One region of the Halomonas sp. H10-9-1 genome, then DNA from elsewhere that is predicted to be linked to it. Evidence: predicted binding sites of a transcription regulator. Region 1 holds the regulator's gene; the other holds the start of a gene.
What was found. The regulator FNR, encoded in region 1, switches genes on or off when oxygen is low (the NO sensors DNR and NnrR bind a similar motif). The targets are predictions, from matches to a motif close to TTGATNTANATCAA.

Region 1 (4,187 bases):
ATGCTGATCCTGATGGCCCTGTATATCGCCGACTGGTGGAAGGGGCTGCTCGGGATCGAAACCGTTGGACGGCGCCTGTGGCGCCACCTGGAGCCGTTCGGGCGCCGGCTGATGCCGGTGGTCAGGATTCCCCAGGCCGTGGCGCTGGGCGCGGTGTGGGGCTGGCTGCCCTGCGGGCTGGTCTACTCGATGCTGGCCTGGAGCCTGGCCATGGCCGACCCGCTGCGGGGCGCACTGCTGATGGGCGCCTTCGGCCTCGGCACCCTGCCGGCACTGCTGGCCACCGGGCTCGCCGCCCGCCAGCTGGCCGGCCTGATTCGCCACCGTGCCACCCGCAGCATCGCCGCGCTATTGATCATCGCCTTCGCTCTCTGGCAGCTGTGGCAACTGCTCCCGGGAGGCGGAGCGCCTCTCGGCTGACGACTATTCCACGCGGGATTGACACAGCTCAACGCTTGCCTGGCCGCGGCACCCTAGCATGGGGAGTATGTCCACGACCCGGAGTCGCCCATGTCCGTTCACGCCAAGCGCACTGCCCCCCAAGGGGCCTCGAGCCCGCCTCGAGAGCCGCTGCCCGGCGCGGGCGATCTGGTATCGGCCACCGAGGTCGCCTATCCCGCGCCCCACCACTATCACCCGGGCGTCGCTGCTCCCGCGCTGGAGGCGGCCCTCGCCGAGCGCCCGGCCGATGCCTCCCTCGCGGTAAGGGTGCGCCTGCCCTTCTGCCGTCATGCCTGCCGCTTCTGCGCCAGCCTGTGCGTGCCCTCCCACGACAGTCGCCAGGCGGAACCCTACCTGACGCGACTCGACCGCGAGATGGTGCTGGCCCGGCGCCGGCTAAGCGGACTGCCCCCGGTGTCACGCCTGCACTGGGGCGGCGGGACGCCGACATTCCTCACCCTGGACCAGATGAGCGACCTCTTCGATCGCCTGGACGCCCGCCTGGGGCTCTCCGCTGCCCGGGAGCGCGACTTCAGCATCGAACTCGACCCCCGCGAGGCCGACATGCTCACCCTGCGCCACCTCCAGGCGCTGGGCTTCAATCGCCTCAGCCTGGGCGTGCATGAGCTCGACCCCCGGGTACAGCGGGCGATCAACCGCATCCAGCCCCGGGCACTGACCGAGGCGCTGGTCGATGAGGCCGACCGACTGGGCTTCCGGGAACTGACCCTGTCGCTGATGCTCGGCCTGCCCTTCCAGACCCCGCAAGCCCTCGCCGATACCCTCGAGCAGGTGCTCGGCATGGCCCCGGCACGCATCCGCCTCCACCGTTACAACCACCGCCCGGAGCGCCACCTGGCCCAGCGCGCCATTCATCGCGACTGGCTACCCGACGCGGCGACGCGGCGCCAGCTGCTGGCCGTGGCACGTGCCCACCTGGAGGCATCCGGCTACGTGCATATCGGCCTCGGCCTCTTCGCACGTCGCGACGACCGCCTGGCCCAGTCGCGGGCCAGCGGCACCCTGGGGCACGGCCCGTTGGGCTTCACCCAGGACACCGCAGGTGACCTCCTGGGGCTCGGCCTGGGCGCCACCAGCCGCATCGGTGAGCTCTGGGTTCGCAACACCGACACCCTGGCGAGCTACGAGGGGGCCCTGGATGCCAGCCGCCTGCCCACCGCACGCGGTATCCGCCTGACGCCCGACCAGCAGCATCACCGGGCGATCCTCGAAGCCCTGCTCTGCGGCCGTTCTGTCGACCCTGCCGTGCTGTCGACGGGCACCGACCTCGAAGCACTATGTAGCGAGGGGCTTGTCGATCTTGCTGCCGGCCGGGTGGCGCTGACCGCCGAGGGGCACTGGCGACTGCCCCGCATCCTCGAGGCACTCGCCCCCCCGCCTGGCCCCTGACGCCCCCCCCCCCGGGATGGCAACGTTCTCCATCACCCTGCCCAGGGTGGTTTGCCCTGCCCTCGCTTTGCTCCATAATGGGCCCATGACCACGATCAAGAAGGATAGGGCCATGGCGGACACCCTCACCGGCCGACGGCGCTCGGTGCTACAGGAGACGCGCTGTCAGACCTGCAGCCTGAGCTCGCTCTGCCTGCCTCTGGCGCTGGAGGTGGAGGACATGGACCAGTTCGACGCCATCATCCGGCGCCGCGCACCACTCAAGAAGGGCGAGGCGCTGTTCCGCCAGGACAGCCCCTTCACCAGCGTCTTCGCGGTTCGCTCGGGTAGCCTCAAGCAGGTGACCACCGAGGGCAGCGGCGAGGACCAGCTGACCAATTTCTACCTGCCCAGCGAGCTGGTGGGCCTCGACGGCATCGACGAGCAGCACTACCCGGGCACCGTGGTAGCACTGGAGACCACCACCGTCTGCGAAATCCCCTTCGATCGCCTCGACCACCTCTCGGAGTCGTTGCCGGAGTTGCGCGGTCAGCTCTACCGCAGCATGAGCAAGGAGCTGCGTGCCGACCGCCGCATGATGCGCCTGCTGTCACGCAAGACCGCGGACCAGCGCCTGGCCAGCTTCTTCACCAGCCTCTCCGAGCGCTTCCGCCGCCGCGGCTACTCTCCCTACAGCTTCCGTCTCTCCATGTCCCGGGCCGATATCGGCAACTACCTGGGCCTGGCGGTGGAGACGGTGAGCCGCATCCTCGGCCGCTTCCAGACCCAGGGCGTGGTGGCCGTCTCCGGCCGCGAGGTCAATATCCTCGACCTGCCGGCGCTCACCCGCCTGGCCGAGGAGGAGGGGGCGCACTAACGGCGTAAGCCGTAAGCCGTAAGCCGTAAGCCGTAAGCCGTAAGCCGTAAGCCGTAAGCCGTAAGCCGTAAGCCGTAAGCCGTAAGCCGTAAGCCGTAAGCCGTAAGCCGTAAGCCGTAAGCCGTAAGCCGTAAGCCGTAAGCCAGGGTATCGACGCCAAGCCTAGCGGCAAAGAGTTGTTCTTACAGCGTAAAGCTTATAGCTTACCGCTCCCGGCGAAGCCGGGTTTACAGCTCTTGCTGGATATCGATCCGGCTGGCCTGCATCCTGGCCTGCTTCTCCTCCAGCCCGGCGAAGTCGAACAGGTCGCGATCGGCCAGCTGCGAGGGGGCGACGTTGGTCACCGCCTTGAACATGCTCTCCAGGCGCCCGGGATGCTTCGCCTCCCACTCGGCCAGCATTTCCTTGACGACCTGGCGCTGCAGGTTGGGTTGGGAGCCACACAAGTTGCAGGGAATGATCGGAAAGGCCATCTGCCGGGCGAACTCGGCGATATCCTCCTCGCGGCAGTAGGCCAGCGGGCGGATGACGATATTGCGACCATCGTCGGAGAGCAGCTTGGGCGGCATCGCCTTGAGGCTGCCACCGAAGAACATGTTGAGGAACAGCGTCTCGAGGATATCCTCGCGGTGATGGCCCAAGGCGATCTTGGTGGCCCCGATCTCCTCGGCGAAACCGTACAGGGAGCCCCGCCGCAGCCGCGAGCAGAGCGCGCAGGTGGTCTTGCCCTCGGGCGTCTTCTCCTTGACCACCGAGTAGGTGTCACGCTCGAGGATATGGTACTCGACGCCGGTGCCTTCCAGGTACTCGGGCAGCACGTGCTCAGGGAAGCCGGGCTGCTTCTGGTCGAGGTTGACCGCCACCAGCGAGAACGCCACCGGGGCGTTGCGCTGTAGGCTGCGCAGGATCTCGAGCAGGGTGTAGCTATCCTTGCCCCCGGAGAGGCAGACCATCACCCGATCCCCCTCATGGATCATCCCGTAGTCGATGATCGCATTGCCCACCTGGCGTCGCAGGCGCTTGTGCAATTTGTTGAACTCGCGCCTTGCCCGGGCATCGAGGGCCTCGGTGTCTTCCTGGATGGCGGGCTCTTGCGGGGCGCTTTCCTGGATAGCGGAAGCGAGGGCGCGGGGGTCGAAGGTCACGGCGTCTTGCATGGGTCTTGGCGCTGCCAGTGCGGGCGGAAATGGGGAGGGCGCCATCCTACCATCGGCGGCGCCCCCAGGCGATGCCGATAGCCCTCAGGCCAACTGGTCGCCGGTGTCATGGCCCCGCTCCAGGCGCAGGAACATCAGCGCGGTGGTGACGGCGTCGCCCAGGGCGGTGTGACGCCCCATCACCGGCACGCCCAGTCGCTCGGCCACAGCCTCGAAACGCGGCCGGCTGTCGATCTGCGGGTGGCGGCGACGCAGCCGGCGGCGCCACAGCTGGGCCACGTCCACGGTGGCGTTGGGCAGCTCGAAGCCGAAGCGCGGGCGCA
Region 2 (4,187 bases), 2.3 Mb from region 1:
CAGCAGCATCCTGCTGTCGGGGTAGGCCTGCTTGAGCTGCATGGCGGTGGACATGCCCAGGATGCCGCCACCGATGATGATGAAATCGTGCATAGTGTTTTCCACGGAGAAGGTCACGAGCGAGGCAATCACAGTGCCACGAAAGCAGCATGCAATCGACACTGGCAAAAACACCGAAGAGCCCCCATAGTGTGCTTGTCGCAACCGCCAACTGGAGCATCATGAGCACGGCACGACAGTCCCGACCCGCGGAACTCCTGGACCCCCCGCGAAGCAGCCCTGACCTCGACGTCAGGGACTTGGAACAACGTACACGCCTCATGCGCATCGTGACCCGGCTGATCGCCGTGTCAGACCTCGGCAGCCGCGAGATCGCTCGCCGTGCCGGGCTGCCGATGCAGAAGATCAGCGACCTCCTCGCGGGGAAGCTGGAGCACCTCTCCATCGATGAGCTACGCCTCGTGCATCGCACCATCGAGCAGCAGGGGGCCACCCACTAGGCCGCCCGACCGCAGCATCACGCACTGCTCCCCGAACAGCGAACGCCCTGCCCCCACGGCAGGGCGTTTTTTCTGGTTCATCGCATTTTGCCGGGAAACGCGGCACGGATCTTCAGGAAGAAGTACGCCGTGTCGCGGTACCCGTAGGCCATCCGCTTGATGACCTTGATTCGGTTGTTCATACCTTCCAGCACGCTGGTGTTTAGCCGGTGGCGAGCACTGGATACGATGCCATCCAAGTAGGGCTCCAGCTTCTTGGTGAAGCGCACCAAGGCGTCGATACCGCTGCTCAACGCCATACCGGCCCACTCTTGCCAACCGCTGCGTGCCGTCGCCTCGTCCTCGGCAAACCACAGTGTCTTGAGCTGGTCTTTGAGCAGATACACCTTGGTCAGTGAGGCATTGGCGGCCAGCAGTTCCTCCAGCTTCACCGCTTGCTCAGGCTTGAGGTTGTCTTGATTGCGCAGCAGCAGCCAGCGGCTGCCCTTGATCACCTTGCGGGCCGCCTTGTCGTCGCGCAGCTGATTGGCCTGATCGACGCGCACCCGGTCCATCACTTCACGCCCGTACTTGGCCACGACATGGAAGCGGTCGTAGACCACCTCGGCGTTAGGGCACTGGTCCTTCACTTCGAGATCGAAAGACGCGTTCATGTCCATGGCGACGGCCTCGATCTGCTGTCGCGCATCACCCAACCATTCGAAGAACGGGCGGATCGCCTCCCGGGAGCGACCTTCGCCGATCCACACCACCTGCTGGGTGTCGGCACACGCAATCACCGTGGCGTAGCGGTGCCCCTTGTGGAGGGCGAACTCGTCCATCATCAGGCGACGCAGCCGCGTCGGGTCCGGCGCCGGCAGGTCACGCTGTAGGCGCTGCTTATCGATGGCCTTGACGGTATGCCAGTGCAGGCCGACCAAGTCGGCGACATGCCGGATCGGCAGCAACTCGACCAGACGCTCCACCCACTGGCGCAGCGTGGTGGTCACCGGTGAACGACCCGGCAACCAGTCAATGCGCTCGCGTGTCGGGCCGCAGACGGGGCAGCGCAGGCGACGTACCGGCACCTCCAGCTCCACCCGGTAGATCAGCAACGGCGCCTCTCGGACGCGACGGTGATGCACGTCATGGACGAGAAAGCAGGCATGGTCACAGCCGCTGCAGACTGGCGGGATCAGGTCATCAGGCGCCAACTGGAGCCGTAGTGTTTGCTCATCCAGGAATTCGTGATGGGCGACGGTGAAACCTTTCCAGAACAGGCAGAGCGGGGTAGCATCCATGGCAACGGCGGTATCCGTAGGCTGGGGTTTGTGGTGAACATCAGTTTACTCGGATTTACCGCCGTTTCTCTATCCCGCCTCTGCCTAAGGTTGCTTCGCTTTCACGCCAGTCTGCGAAGAACCTTTTTTCTGTCCTGTCGGACGCCGCATAAATCCTGAGTTTTCATTGGCTTGCGCAGCATTACGCCAACATTAAGACCTTGCTAACAAAATCTTGATCCGCATCAAGCCTATATACCTTGGTCGCAGGTAGCCTCCCGGTATCAGATTTACCCCTTGAATGCGCGGAAGACCCCGCCACACCCAGGCCACCGGAGGCGCCATGGACCCCATTCGCCGCACCCTTCTCGGCCAGCTGGCCCGCCTCAGTGCGGGTGCCGCCCTGATACCGCTCTCCAGCGTTGCCAGCGCCGGCATCAACCAGCAGCCACCCCGTCGAGAAGGCGATCCCAGCAAGCGCTACGGCATGCTCATCGACCTGCGCCAGTGCATCGGCTGCCAGGCCTGCACCGTGTCGTGCCATATCGAGAACGCCGCCCCGCTGGGCAGCTTCCGCACCACCGTCTCCCAGTACGAGGTAGAGCACCAGGAGACCGGTGAGGTCGCCACCTTCATGCTGCCGCGCCTGTGCAACCACTGCGAGAACCCGCCCTGCGTGCCGGTCTGCCCGGTGGAGGCCACCTTCCAGCGCCAGGACGGCATCGTGGTGGTCGACAGCGACCGCTGCGTGGGCTGCGCCTACTGCGTCAACGCCTGCCCCTACGATGCCCGCTTCATCAACGAGCGCACCCAGACCGCCGACAAGTGCACCTTCTGCGCCCACCGCCTGGAGGCGGGCCTGCTGCCGGCCTGTGTGGAGAGCTGCGTGGGCGGCGCGCGGATCATCGGCGACATGCGTGATCCGGAGAGCCAGATCAGCCGCATGATCGCCGAGCACCGCGACGAGCTGATGGTGCTGCAGCCGGAGAAGAACACCCTGCCCCAGGTCTTCTACCTCGGCATGGACGAGCGCTTCGTGACTCGCCCGGACGCCGAGCCGGTCGCCCTGGAAGTCCTCGATCCCCACGGCCAGGAGATGGGCTATGAATTCCGCCATTGAGCTGCTCGCCCCGCGCTACGACATCGCCTGGTACCCCTGGGCGGTGCAGTACTTCTTCATGATCGCGCTCTCCTACGCCACCCTGTGGCTGGCCGCCCCGGCGCTGGTGTTCGGCAGGAAAGCCTGGCTGCCCACCGCACGCCTGGCGCTGCTCGCCTGCCTGACCACCACCCTGGTGGCACCGGTGGCTCTGCTCGCCGACCTGCATCAGCCGCTGCGCTTCTGGCACTTCTATGCCTTTGCCAACAGCCACTCCTGGATGTCCGTCGGCAGCCTGATACTGCCCCTCTACGTGGTGGGCGTGATCGTGCTGGCCTGGCTCGCCTGGCGTCCGGCGCTGCAGGCCCATCGCCAGGCCCCCGGGCTCAAGGGCTTCGTCGCCCACTGGCTGTCCTTCGGCTCCGCCACCACCCCGCGCGCCCTGGTGGTGCTGGTGGGTCTGGGGACCCTCGCCCTCTCCACCGGCATCATGCTCTATACCGGCGCCGAGGTGGCCATCGTCAAGGCCCGCCCGCTGTGGCACACGGTGTGGCTGCCGCCGATGTTCGTGGCCACCGGCTTCATCGCCGCTACCGGCCTGATCCTGGTGCTCAACCGCGTGGCCGGTGAGCGCAGCACCACAGTCAGTCGGCAGATGCTCAAGGTGATGCTGGGGGCCTGCCTGGTGGCCGGACTCGTCGCCGGCAGCTGGTTCCTCGACGGCATCAACGCCAACGTCGGCTCCGTGGCCGCGGCAATGGAATCCGTGCGCGACAGCGCCGAGTGGCGCAGCACCGCCCTGTGGGGTGGCCTCACCGGCCTGGTCCTGTTCGGCGCCGTGCTCTACCTGCTCACTCGCCCCGCTTCACGCCGCCCGGCACTCTACGCCTGGGCCTGGGTGCTCGGCCTGGTGGCCTTGCACGTCGGCTGGATGTTCCGCTGGGTGGTGCTGATGGACGTGCAGACCGTGGCCCGCCACAGCGCCGGCTTCCACCACTACGGCATCCCCGCCGGCTCGTCCGGCATCCTCGGCATCGTCGGTACCTTCGGCCTGTGGCTCGCCGCCATCCTGCTGGTCGACCTCTGCATGCCCTGGCGCCAGGCCCGCCAGGGCGGCAGCGCCGCCGATCTTTCACCTGCCCCCCACGCCCCAACACCCCCCGACGCCCAGCGCGCTGCGGAAACCACCGAAGGAGCCCCCAGCCATGGCTAAATCTCCCGTCGACTCCTCACGCCGCCGCTTCATGAAGGGTGCCGTCGCCGCCGGCGGTGCGGCCACCTTCGCCGCCGGCTACTCCGACCCGCTGCTCAAGATGGCCAAGGGTGTCA

Region 2: dsrO (sulfate reduction electron transfer complex DsrMKJOP subunit DsrO) is a predicted target of FNR. The motif match lies at 1,995-2,008, and genes of this name have one in related genera.

The regions. Positions count from the first base shown of each region.
Region 1 is NZ_JAMSHO010000001.1:583,142-587,328, reverse strand. Features, by position in the region: gene NFH66_RS02685 (sulfite exporter TauE/SafE family protein) at 1-420, shown strand, start outside; gene NFH66_RS02680 (radical SAM protein) at 511-1,851, shown strand; gene fnr (fumarate/nitrate reduction transcriptional regulator Fnr) at 1,964-2,707, shown strand; gene ttcA (tRNA 2-thiocytidine(32) synthetase TtcA) at 2,935-3,864, opposite strand; gene NFH66_RS02665 (3'-5' exonuclease) at 3,949-4,187, opposite strand, start outside.
Region 2 is NZ_JAMSHO010000001.1:2,851,889-2,856,075, forward strand. Features, by position in the region: gene lhgD (L-2-hydroxyglutarate dehydrogenase) at 1-93, opposite strand, end outside; gene NFH66_RS13095 (XRE family transcriptional regulator) at 222-500, shown strand; gene NFH66_RS13100 (ISL3 family transposase) at 578-1,780, opposite strand; gene dsrO (sulfate reduction electron transfer complex DsrMKJOP subunit DsrO) at 2,103-2,879, shown strand; gene nrfD (NrfD/PsrC family molybdoenzyme membrane anchor subunit) at 2,863-4,071, shown strand; gene NFH66_RS13115 (molybdopterin-dependent oxidoreductase) at 4,064-4,187, shown strand, end outside.